Regions from separate parts of the Nonomuraea rosea genome, predicted to be linked through region 1. Evidence: riboswitches for the same ligand, from Rfam matches in the RefSeq annotation. Region 1 holds a riboswitch; the other holds the start of a gene.
The links. Region 1 has a riboswitch for S-adenosylmethionine ahead of ABEA43_RS12320 (aminotransferase class V-fold PLP-dependent enzyme). Riboswitches for the same ligand answer to the same signal wherever they lie in the genome.

Region 1 (5,642 bases):
CCGGACCCGAGCACGCCGACAGTCAGCCGTGCCGGGCGATCACCTGCGTCCATGACGTCACACCCCTGTCGACCTGATGGCACTGCCGACCAGCGTAACGGCCTCGCGGGGTTGCGCACGGCAGCCACTCCAGCGGCCCACCACAGGTAGCGAGGCGCGCACCTACGGTAGGCCAGGACCGGCAGCACAGCAGCGTGACCACTGTTTTGCCAGGCGTTGAGTTATGACAAAAACGACAAGGGCATTCAAAAGGTGCACCCCCTGTCGGAAGAGATGAGGAGAGGGGTCACCGCATGGCAGCGGGCGCCGAGTCCTTCGCCAGGACGCGACGCCCGCATGGGATGCGACCCCTTGGAGGTGCGCCGGCGGTCAACGCCGACTGACCAGCCGGGGTCCGGGCCCGGGCCGGCTCACGCCGGTCCGGGCTCTTTCCGTAGGTCAGTGGTGGCTGGGCGCGTAGGCCGCGGCGCCGCCCTTGCAGCCGGCGATGAGGACGCCGACGCCCACCGAGTTGCCACAGACGTTGATCGGGGCCGTGATCGGGATGTGCAGCTGGTTGCCGCCGAGAATGCTGCCGTTGCCGCTGGTGATGTCGGCGTGGGCCGGGACGGCCAGCGACATCATGGCGACAGCACCGGCCACGACCAGGGTCTTCTTCAGCATGAGGGGCTCCTCTCAGTTCAGCGGCCGGCAGGCCGCGGAGTGCTCGGGTCCTGAGTGACGAACTCCCTGCCAATTGGGGGTTGGCAGAACGCAGTCGCTCGATGACAATAAGTCAACGCTACCGCAAGTTAGCGACAAAGAGTAGTCATGTGATGACCGTGCGTGTCGAGTGGAAGTCATGAGATAGTCCTGGCATGTGGCTCACCTGGCGCGCCGCGACCGAACGAGCACTGTACGGCGATGAGGGTTTCTACCTCCGCGAACGCCCGTCAGGCCACTTCAGGACCTCGGTCAGCGCCTCCGCCGCGTTCGCGGACGCGGTCCTGGCGCTGCTCCTCGGCGTCGATGCCGAGCTCGGCGCCCCCGACGTGCTCGACCTGGTGGACATCGGCGCGGGCGAGGGCGTGCTCGTCACGCGGGTACTGTCCGCCGCCGAGCCCGCGCTGCGCAAGCGGCTGCGCGTCACGGCCGTCGATCTCTCCCCCAGGCCGGACGGCCTGCCCGCGGAGATCGAGTGGCGCAGGAGCCTGCCCACCGGCATCACGGGCCTGGCCATCGCCAACGAATGGCTCGACAACGTGCCGCTCGACATCGCCGAGCAGACCGCCGACGGGCCGCGGCTCGTCATGGTGGACGCGCACACCGGCGAGGAGCGGCTCGGCGGCCCGCTGCGGCCGGCCGACCGGGAGTGGCTCGACCGGTGGTGGCCGCTGTCCCGCGTGGGCGCGCGAGCGGAGATCGGCCGGCCCCGCGACGAGGCCTGGGCCTCGGTCCTGGCACGCCTCAACAAGGGCCGTGCGATTGCCGTGGATTATGCACACCCTGTGGATAACCGACCGCTCTGTGGCACGCTGACCGGTTACCGCGATGGCGCGGTCGTTGCCCCCATACCCGATGGGACCTGCGATATCACGGCTCATGTCGCACTTGACGCGTGCGCGGAGGCCGGGCGGCGGGCCGGTGCGATATCCACAGCCTTGTCCACACAGCGTGATGCGCTGAGGGAGTTGGGCATCACCGGCACCCGGCCTCCGGTCGAGCTGGCGAGGTCGGATCCGCGGGGATATGTCCGGGCGTTGTCGAGGGCGTCGGAGGAGGGCGAGCTGATCGATCCGTCCGGGTTCGGCGGCTTCGGCTGGCTCAGCCAGACCTGCTGAGGCTCGGCCGGCTCAGCCTGTGGCGTTGAGCTCAAGGGAGTGCAGGCCGCGGATGACGTAGCCGGGCTTCCATTCGGGCTCGCGCCGCAGCTCCAGCTTGGCCGCCCGGTCCAGCAACGCGCCGAACGACTCGATGAGCTCGATGCGGGCCAGCGGCGCGCCCAGGCAGAAGTGGATCCCGGCCCCGAAGGAGATGTGCGGGTTGTCGGCGCGGCCCACGTCGAGCCGGTCCGGGTCGTCGAACACGGTCTCGTCCCTGTTCGCCGAGCCGAACAGCAGCGCCACCTCCGTGCCGCGCGGGATCCGCACGCCGTGGACCTCGATGTCCTCCAGCACCCAGCGCTCGAACATCTGCAGCGGCGTGTCCCAGCGCATCAGCTCCTCGACGGCCGTGGGCAGCAGCGAGCGGTCCTCGCGCAGCCGGGCCAGCTCGGCCGGATTCCTGAACAGGGACCACCAGCCGTTGCCCGTCACGTTCACCGTGGCCTCGTGGCCGGCGTTGAGCAGCAGGACACACGTGCCGACCAGCTCGTCCTCGGTCAGCTCGTCGATCTGGGCGAGGGCGCTGACCAGGTCGTCGCCGGGGTTCGCGCGGCGGTCGCGGGCCAGGGACTTGAGGTAGCCGGCGAACTCCGACGCCGCCCGCACCGCGGTGTGCTGGGCCTCGGGGGCGGGGTTGAGCTCGTACATGCCGCAGATGTCGGCGGACCAGGGGCGCAGCAGGGGGCGGTCGGGCTCGGGGATCCCGAGCATCTCCGCGATCACCGTCACCGGGAGCGGCTCGGCGACGTCGGCGATCAGGTCGCCGCCGCCCCGCTCCACGTACGCGTCCACCAGGCCGCCGGCAATGGCCCGCACCCGGGGGCGCAGCGACTCGACCATGCGCGGCGTGAACGCCCTGGAGACCAGCCGGCGCAGCCTGGTGTGCACCGGCGGCTCCACGTCGAGCATGCCCGCCCTGATCACCCGCCAGAACGGCTCCTGGAACTCCGGCTCCGGCTCCCTGCCGAACTCCTCGTCCGTGGCCACGTGCAGATAGGACCGGCCCAGGCGGCGGTCCCTGAGCAGGGCGTTCACGTCGGCGTGCCGGGAGATCAGCCACTGGCCCGTCGGCTCGAAGTAGCTGACGGGCGCGTCGCGCCTCAGCTCCTCGTAGACCCGGTACGGGTGAGCCACGAAATCGGGATTCCAAGGATCAAAGCGCACTAGTCCATCTTAGGAGGGGAAGTGTCCCGCTCAGGGTCCCGCTCAGAGACCTGCTCAGGGACCTGCTCAGTGTCCTGTTTAGGGGCCGCCGCCGGCTGCTTGGTGTGCCTGCCGCGCATCCGGATGTTCAGCAGCTCCACGATGACCGAGAAGGCCATCGCGAAATAGATGTAGCCCTTGGGGATGTGCTGGTCGAGACCCTCGGCGACGAGCACCACGCCGATGAGCACGAGGAACGCCAGCGCCAGCATCTTGATGCTCGGATGCTGGTCCACGAACCGGCTGATGGGCCCGGAGGCGAACAACATCACCAGCACCGCCACCACGACGGCCGCGACCATCACGCCGAGTTCGTCGACCATGCCGACGGCGGTGATCACGGAGTCGAGCGAGAACACGACGTCGAGCACCATGATCTGCAGAATCACGGAGGTGAAGGAGGTCACGGCCTGCTGCTTGCCGTCCTTGTCCGCCGGCGCGTCCATGCTGTGGCCGATCTCGGTGACGCTCTTGGCCAGCAGGAACAGGCCGCCGAGCAGCAGGATCAGGTCACGTCCCGATATCTCGTGACTGAAGATCTCGAAGAGCGGCTCGGTGAGCCGCACCACCCACGACAGCCCCAGCAGCAGGAGTAACCGGCTGATCAGCGCGGCGCCCAGGCCCAGGACGCGCGCCCGGTCCCGCTGCTCCGGTGGCAGCTTGCCCGCCAGGATGGAGATGAAGATGATGTTGTCAATCCCCAGGACGATCTCCAGGGCGACAAGGGTGAAGAAGCCGATCCAGATATTCGGGTCGGTCACCCAGTCAAGCATCTGCGCACCTCCATGACGGGTTGGGCGGGGTTTCCCGGTAGCAACGAGTCAGTCGGCACATAAGTTCGCGGACTTGCTTCGGACATTGAGGCGGCAGTGTGATGAACAGGCTTCTTATTGGTATAGTCCTGGCGTAGGTCATGAGTGCCAGCGACAAGCCCCGGCTAGCTGGCCGGCAACCCTCGCGTCCGCGGCGGGGTGCCCCGGGTGAAGACCTGGTCCGTCACGAGGTGTGACGGGCAAGCGCGGGCTCTGTGGCTGCTCCCACGGGTCCGATGACCCGAGGAGATTTGCCGTGTCCACGCTGACGATCTTCAACTCCGTGCCCGCCGCCGAGGCCCCCGCGAACGCGCCCGCCGCGAGCGGCCGGTCGATTCCCGCCGTGCTCGGCGCCGACCTCGAAGTGCCGGTCAAGGGCGGCAGGCTGGTCGGCTACGCCAACCTCGACTACGCGGCCAGCGCCCCCTGTCTGGAGCCGGTCAGCGCCGCCGTCGCCGCCGCGCTCCCGGCCTACTCCAGCGTCCACCGCGGCGCGGGTTACGCCTCCCAGCTCACCACCGCCAGGTACGAGCAGGCACGCCACACGGTCAGAGCCTTCGTCGGAGCGCGTCCCGACGACGCCGTGATCTTCACCCGCAACACCACCGACGCCACGAACCTGCTGGCCGGCTGCCTGCCCGAGGGCACCACCACCGTGGTCTTCGACACCGAGCACCACGCCTCGCTCCTGCCCTGGCCCGCGTCCGTACGGCTGGCCGCGCCCGCCTTCCCCGGCGAGGCCGTGCGCGCCGCCGACGAGGCGCTGGCCGCGATCGACGGGCCGAAGCTGCTGGTCGTCACCGCCGCCTCGAACGTCACCGGCGAGCTGTGGCCCATCGCCGCCCTGGCCCACATCGCGCACCGGCATGGGGCCCGCATCCTGGTGGACGCCGCGCAGCTCGTACCGCATCGGCGGCTCAACCTGACCGCGCTCGGCCTGGACTACGTGGCCTTCTCCGGGCACAAGCTGTATGCCCCGTTCGGGGCCGGCGTGCTGGTCGGCCGCCGCGACTGGCTGGCCGAGGGCGAGCCGTACCTCAAGGGCGGCGGCGCGGTGCGGTCGGTGGGTGAGACCGCCGAGTGGCACGACGACCCCGAGCCGCGGCACGAGGCGGGCACCCCGAACGTGCTGGGCGCCATCGCGCTGGCCGCCGCCTGCGACGCGCTCAGCGCCACCGGCTGGACCGAGCTCGTCCGCGAGGAGGAGCGGCTGATCGCCCGCCTGCGGTCGGGGCTGGCCTCGGTCGAGGGCGTGCGGGAGCTGTCGCTGTGGGGGGACGATCACCCGCGCGTGGGCATCGTGTCGTTCACCGTGGCCGGCTACTCGGCCCGCGAGGTGGCCGAGGTGCTGTCCAGCGAGTACGGCATCGGCGTCCGTGACGGGAAGTTCTGCGCCCACCCGTTCCTGCGGCACCTGCTGGGCGCCCAGGACGCCGACGGCGGATGCGACGACGACACCACCTCCGCGATCCGGGCCTCGATCGGCATCGGGACCACGCAGGAGCACGTGGACCGGCTGGTCGAAGCCCTCCGGGACCTGGTCTCCCGCTGAGCACGCGAAACAGGCCGCCGGCCCGGCCGGGTCAGCGGTTCGGCGGTTTGCGGTGCTCGGGCGGCTCGTCGGCGACCAGGGCGTCGATGTCCCGCATGTCCTCGTCGTTGAGCCTGCCCGCCTTGGGATCCGACGGCTGCCTCGGCACCTCGGGCCGCTCGGCCGGCTCGGTGGACGCCGCGGGTGTCGTCGGCCCCCCGGTCGTGCGCACGT
Region 2 (5,642 bases), on a different contig from region 1:
GTCGCGCCGAGGTGGCCACGTTGCCGCTGCTGCAGAGCGTGCTGGACGCGGTGCGCATCCCCGTGCTGGCGGCCGGCGGCATCGCCGGCGCTCGCGGCCTGGCCGCCGTCCTCGCCGCGGGCGCGGAGGGCGCCTGGGTGGGTACGGCCTTCCTCGGCTGCGCCGAGACGACCCTCTCCGATACGGCCAGGGAGCGCGTCATGGGGGCGAGCGAGACCGGTACGGCCTATGGCCGGGTTTTCGACGTCGCCCAGCGGCTGGCCTGGCCTGCGGAGTTCGGTGGGCGCGCCCTGCGCAACGCGTTCTTCGACCGGTGGGCGGGGCGGGAGGAGGCGCTGGCGGTGGATGAGGGGGCGCCCGCTGAGCTGGCGGCCGCCCGTCGCACGGACGACTTCGGCACCGCCTACATCTATGCCGGTCAGGCTGTGGGCATGGTGCGGGAGCGGCGTACGGCCGCCGACGTGGTCGCGGCTTTCGCCGCCGCGGAAGAGTTGCTCGGCCGGTTCACGCCCTGACGCCGCCGTTTCGGCCGGTTCACGTCCTGACATCGCCGTTTCGGCCGGTTCACGTCCTGACATCGCCGTTTCGGCCGGTTCACGTCCTGACGCCGCCGTTCAGGGCCCGGAGGGTTGGCGCTTAGGGGCCCCGGGCGGTGCTCAAGGGAGCGGGTGGTTCTGGTGGGCGGGTGCTGCGGGGTTGCATTATCGATATATTTGGTAGGTAATTGGGATATTGGCTGTCTCGCTCGAGAGGACGACCATGTCCCTGCCGGATTTCTTGATCGTCGGCGTGCCCAAGTCAGGCACGACAGCGCTCCACGCCGCCCTGCAGTTACACCCGGACCTGTTCATGTCACCGGTCAAGGAGCCCAAGCACTTCCTCACCGACGGCCCGCCGCCCACCACAGGCGGCCCGGGCGACGCCGAGACCTACCGCGAGCACATCTGGCGGCGCCCGGACTACGAGGCCCTGTTCGCCGCCGCCCCGGCCGGTGCCCTGACGGGCGAGGCCACCCCGTTCTACCTGTACGACCTCGACGCGCAGCGGCGTATCCGGGCCGCCGTCCCGGACGCCAGGCTGATCGTGATCCTGCGCGACCCCGTCGAGCGCGCCCACTCCAACTGGACGCACCTGTGGTCGGCCGGGCTCGAACCCCTGGACGACGTCGTACGCGCCTGCGCGGAGGAGCCACACCGGATCGCCGCCGGATGGGCGCACTTCTGGCACTATGTCGGGCTCGGCCGCTATGGGGAGCAGTTAGCCCACCTGTTCACGCTGTTCCCCCGCGAACAGGTGCTGATCTTCCGTTACCGGGACCTCGTCGACCGGCCCGCCGAGACGCTCGACCGGATCTGCGGCTTCCTCGGCGTACGGCAGGGCCTGCTCACCGACCTGCCGAAGGAGAACGTCACGGCGCACCCCGAGGCGAACCCCCGGCACCGGATGCTCTCGTCGGTACGCCGGCGGCTGCCCGCCCCGCTGGCCCGGCCCATCGAGAACCTGCTCCAGCACCGGGGCAGGTCCCGCCGGCCGCTGACCTGGGAGCAGCGGCGGCGGCTCCTGCCGTACTTCACCGAAGACATCCTGCTCCTGCAGGAGGTCACCGGCGAGGACTTCAGCGACTGGCTGGGGCCGCGGACGCGCTCGGGCGGCCTGGTCGGCAGCCGGCCACCCGGCCGGCACCAGTCCAGGAACGGCCGCCCGGCCGCACCCCGATGACGTAACACACCGTGCGTCAGCGGAGCTCGGTGCGCAGGTCGTGGGCCCCGTCCGCACGGGTGTACTCGTAGTAGAGCCGGGTCCGGCCGCCCGGCAGGTCCACGAGGTCGAGGTAGCGCAGCCCGCCGCCCCCGTGAGGAGAGGAGGCCGCAGGGGCGTCGCCGCACGGGGTCAGCGACGCGGGATCCGTGCCCACCGCGATCCCCGTGCGCTCCTCGTAGTTCTCCGCCGCGCTCGCCCGCCCGTCGTAGAAGGCCGCCACCCGGTCCCCGTCGAAGCGCACCGCCGAGATCCGCACGCCCCTGGCGTCCCACAGGCCGGGCCGGCCGCTGAGCGCCGTGCCGTGCCAGGTCCACTCCAGCCCGTCTGCGCTGGTGGCGTAGTCGGTCACCATGCGGTCCGCCTCCTCGGGGTCGGCCAGCGGGTGGCAGGAGGCCCACAGGTGCCACACCCCGCCCCGCCGTACGATCACCGGGTCCTTCACGCCGGTCTTCGGGTCACCGGGCAGTACGGTCCTGCGCGAGCGCGGGTCGAAGCCCGCCGGGCCGGCGGCCTCCAGCACCTCCACCCGCCAGTGCTTGGTCCCCTGCGTGGCGCAGCTCAGGTAGAGCCGCCACCGGCCCTCGGGCGTGCGCACCAGCGTGGGCCGTTCCAGCGACTCCGTGTCCATCTCCGCGCGAGTGATCGTCACCAGCGGCTCGAACCGCTCGCCGTCCGACGATCCGGCCACCACGACCGCGTAGCCGCGGCCATGACCCACCGGGCGGCGCAGGCGGTAGGCCAGGTAGATCTGCCCGTCCGCGGCGACCGCGCTGGGCGCGCCCGACCAGTGCCCCTCTCCCCCGGCCTCAGGCTCTATCGCGACGACCGCGCGATCGGGCGTGGGGAGCAGGGCCGCGAGCTCGCGGGCGTCCTCATTGATCGACATGGGCTCGAGACTAGGCCACGGTACGGAGCTCGGCACGGCGCTCACTCTCCCTTTACGTGCGGCACAGCAATCCATGTATTCCCTATGAATTTTACGGCAAATACCTGCCCGGCGTGGGGCGACGCGGCGCATGGACGGGCGGAGGATTAGGCGATGCGGCGCTTGGGGTAGGCAACAGGATGCTGACCACCAAGCTTGACCTAATGTATAGAGAGAGTGTCGAATAGTAACAAACCACCCAAGGTGATTTGGCATAAAACCGACTGGTATAGTGGCTTTTGTCAAGAGTCCAGTGCCAAGCCCCGGCTTGCTGGACGGCAACCCTCCTACCGTGGCGGGGTGCCCCGGGTGATGACATGGTCGTCGAGCTGAACGGTGCTCCTGGCGGCAAGCGCGGTTCTCGAGCCGTGCCCTGCCCTCCGCGCCCTTGGCCGGCTGCTCGGACGGAAAGGTAATGATGAAGGGCGGAGTCACTCGCCTGGCGGGAGCGGGCGTGGCGGTCGTACTGGCGCTGGCTGCCTGCGGCGGCGTGGACACGGGCGGCGGCACATCGGGTGGGGAGAAGCAGGAAGAGCTCACGGTGACCGCGTTCGCGGGCGCGTGGGGAGAGCTGTTCAAGAAATCGTTCGTCGAGCCGTTCGAACGCGACACCGGCGCGAAGGTGAACCTCGTCTACGGCGCGAACGCCGAATGGCTCACCAAGCTGCGCGCGGCCGGGGGCAAGAACCCGCCGTTCGACGTCCTGGCCTTCACCCCGGACGCGTCGCTGCCCGCCGCCTCCGCGGGTCTGCTCCAGCCGCTCCAGACCGACCGGCTGACGCACTGGAAGGACCTGGACCTGACGCTCGGCTCGAAGTCGGCCTACGGCGGCAAGCAGTACGGCGTACCGCTGACCACCGGCTCGACCGGCCTCATGTACCGCAACGACAAGATCAAGACCGCCCCGGCGGACTGGTCGGACATCTTCGACAAGAAGTACTGCGGCCACGTCGCCCTCCCCCCGCTCACCTACAACCCGGGCCTGGAGTTCTTCTCGGCCCTGGTCACCTCGCAGGGCGGCAAGCTGTCCGACCCGGCGGCGGTGGACAAGGCGTTCGCCACGCTGGAGACGCTGAAGGGCTGCGTGTCGGCCTTCCCCGCCAACGCGGGCGCCGCCGCCACCGTCATCGAGAACGGCGACGCCTGGATCATGCCCTTCTGGGACGGCCGCGCGTTCGCCCTGGCCCAGGCGGGCTCCCCGATCAGCTTCACCTACCCCAAGTCGGGCGCCGTGGGCGCGCTGACCTCGTACTTCATCGCCAGCGGCACTCAGCACAGCGAGCTGGCCATGAAGTTCCTCGACTACCTCACGGCGGCGGAGAACCAGAAGCCGTTCGCCGAGGGCACCTGGTACGCGGCGGGGAACAACACGATCAAGTACAACGACAACTTCGAGCAGTGGGTCGAGCACGGGCCCGAGGTCTACAAGAAGTTCGTCTGGGTCGACTACACGGTCGCCACCCCCAAGCTCAACGAATGGCAGCAGCGGTGGAATCAGATCTTCGGCTGATCGAGTTGCCCGAGGAGGGCGCCGGGCACGTCGAGATCGAGGGGCTGGCCGCCGGCTACGAAGGCGCCCGCGTGCTCGACCTGGACCGGCTGTCCATCCGCAAGGGCGAGTTCCTGTCCATTCTCGGGCCCAGCGGCTGCGGCAAGACGACGCTGCTCAACTGCATCGCCGGCTTCGTGCGGCCCACCGCCGGGCGGATCGTGATCGACGGCTCCGACGTGACGGACCGGCCGCCGTACCGGCGCGGGCTCGGGATGGTGTTCCAGAACTACGCGCTCTTCCCGCACATGACCGTCGCCGACAACGTCGCGTACGGGCTGCGCGTCCGCAAGCTCGGCAAGGCCGAGCGCGACGAGCGGATCTCCGAGGCGCTGCGCCTCGTCGGGCTGGAGGGGTTCGCCGGGCGGCGGCCCGGCCAGCTGTCCGGCGGCCAGCAGCAGCGGGTGGCGCTGGCCCGCGCCCTGGCCATCCGGCCCGCCGTCATGCTCCTGGACGAGCCCCTGTCCAACCTCGACGCCAAGCTGCGCAGGGAGATGCGGGCCGAGCTGCGCGCCATCCAGCGGCGGATCGGCACCACGATGGTGTTCGTCACCCACGACCAGGAGGAGGCGCTGGCCCTCTCCGACCGGGTGGCCGTCATGAACGGCGGCAAGATCGAGCATCTCGGCACCCCCGACGAGGTCTACCGGCGGCCGGCGACGCGGTTCACGGCACAGTTCATCGGGGCCGCGAACGTCCTGGAGGGCACGATCACCCCCGCTGGCACGCTCGACGCCGGCGGGATCGTGGTGGACTGCGGGCCGCTGCCGGCCGGGCCGGGCGAGCGGGCCGTGGTCGCGATCCGCCCCGAACGCATCCGCCTGGATACCCAAGGCACGGACGGTGTGGCCGGGACGGTCGGCTATCGGGCCTTCGCGGGCGACGCCTGGCACGTGGAGGTGCGCCTGGCCGACGGCCGCGCGCTGAGCGTGCAGGTCCCCGACACCGGCGCGGACGCCGACCCGCCCGGCGCGGGCACGCCGGTCGTCGCGCGCTGGGACCCGGCCGACGTGATCGTCCTGGAGACGGGGGCCGGATGACGGCCGCGCCGCGCCGCTGGACCGGCCTGACGTACGTCCTGCCGCTCGTCGTCTTCCTCGCCGCCCTGTTCCTGGTGCCGCTCGTACGCCTCCTGCGGCTGAGCTTCAACCCGGTCGACACCTTCAACGCGGCGCTGCCCGGGTTCACCCTGACGCAGTACGGGCGGGTGTTCACCGAGCCGTACTTCTACGGCTCGCTCCTCCAGACCCTGGCCACGGCGCTGCTGGTGGCGGTGCTGTGCGTGCTGCTGGCCTACCCGGCCGCGTACTTCCTGGCCCGGCGGCGCGCCGGGGTGCTGCGCACGCTGCTGTTCGTCGTCGTGATCTCGCCGCTGCTGACCAGCGTGGTGGTGCGCACCTACGGGTG

Region 2: another riboswitch for S-adenosylmethionine. It lies ahead of ABEA43_RS27220 (ABC transporter substrate-binding protein); the one in region 1 lies ahead of ABEA43_RS12320 (aminotransferase class V-fold PLP-dependent enzyme).

Annotation. Positions count from the first base shown of each region.
Region 1 covers NZ_BAABDQ010000004.1:284,357-289,998, reverse strand. Annotated here, with positions in the region: gene ABEA43_RS12345 (Rossmann-like and DUF2520 domain-containing protein) at 1-53, opposite strand, end outside; gene ABEA43_RS12340 (chaplin family protein) at 439-663, opposite strand; gene ABEA43_RS12335 (SAM-dependent methyltransferase) at 858-1,820, shown strand; gene ABEA43_RS12330 (cytochrome P450) at 1,833-3,026, opposite strand; gene ABEA43_RS12325 (TerC family protein) at 3,026-3,838, opposite strand; SAM riboswitch class IV at 3,975-4,090, shown strand; gene ABEA43_RS12320 (aminotransferase class V-fold PLP-dependent enzyme) at 4,134-5,429, shown strand; gene ABEA43_RS12315 (DoxX family protein) at 5,461-5,642, opposite strand, start outside.
Region 2 covers NZ_BAABDQ010000012.1:175,719-181,360, reverse strand. Annotated here, with positions in the region: gene ABEA43_RS27235 (NAD(P)H-dependent flavin oxidoreductase) at 1-515, shown strand, start outside; gene ABEA43_RS27230 (sulfotransferase family protein) at 760-1,719, shown strand; gene ABEA43_RS27225 (hypothetical protein) at 1,736-2,647, opposite strand; SAM riboswitch class IV at 2,927-3,047, shown strand; gene ABEA43_RS27220 (ABC transporter substrate-binding protein) at 3,141-4,196, shown strand; gene ABEA43_RS27215 (ABC transporter ATP-binding protein) at 4,175-5,275, shown strand; gene ABEA43_RS27210 (ABC transporter permease) at 5,272-5,642, shown strand, end outside.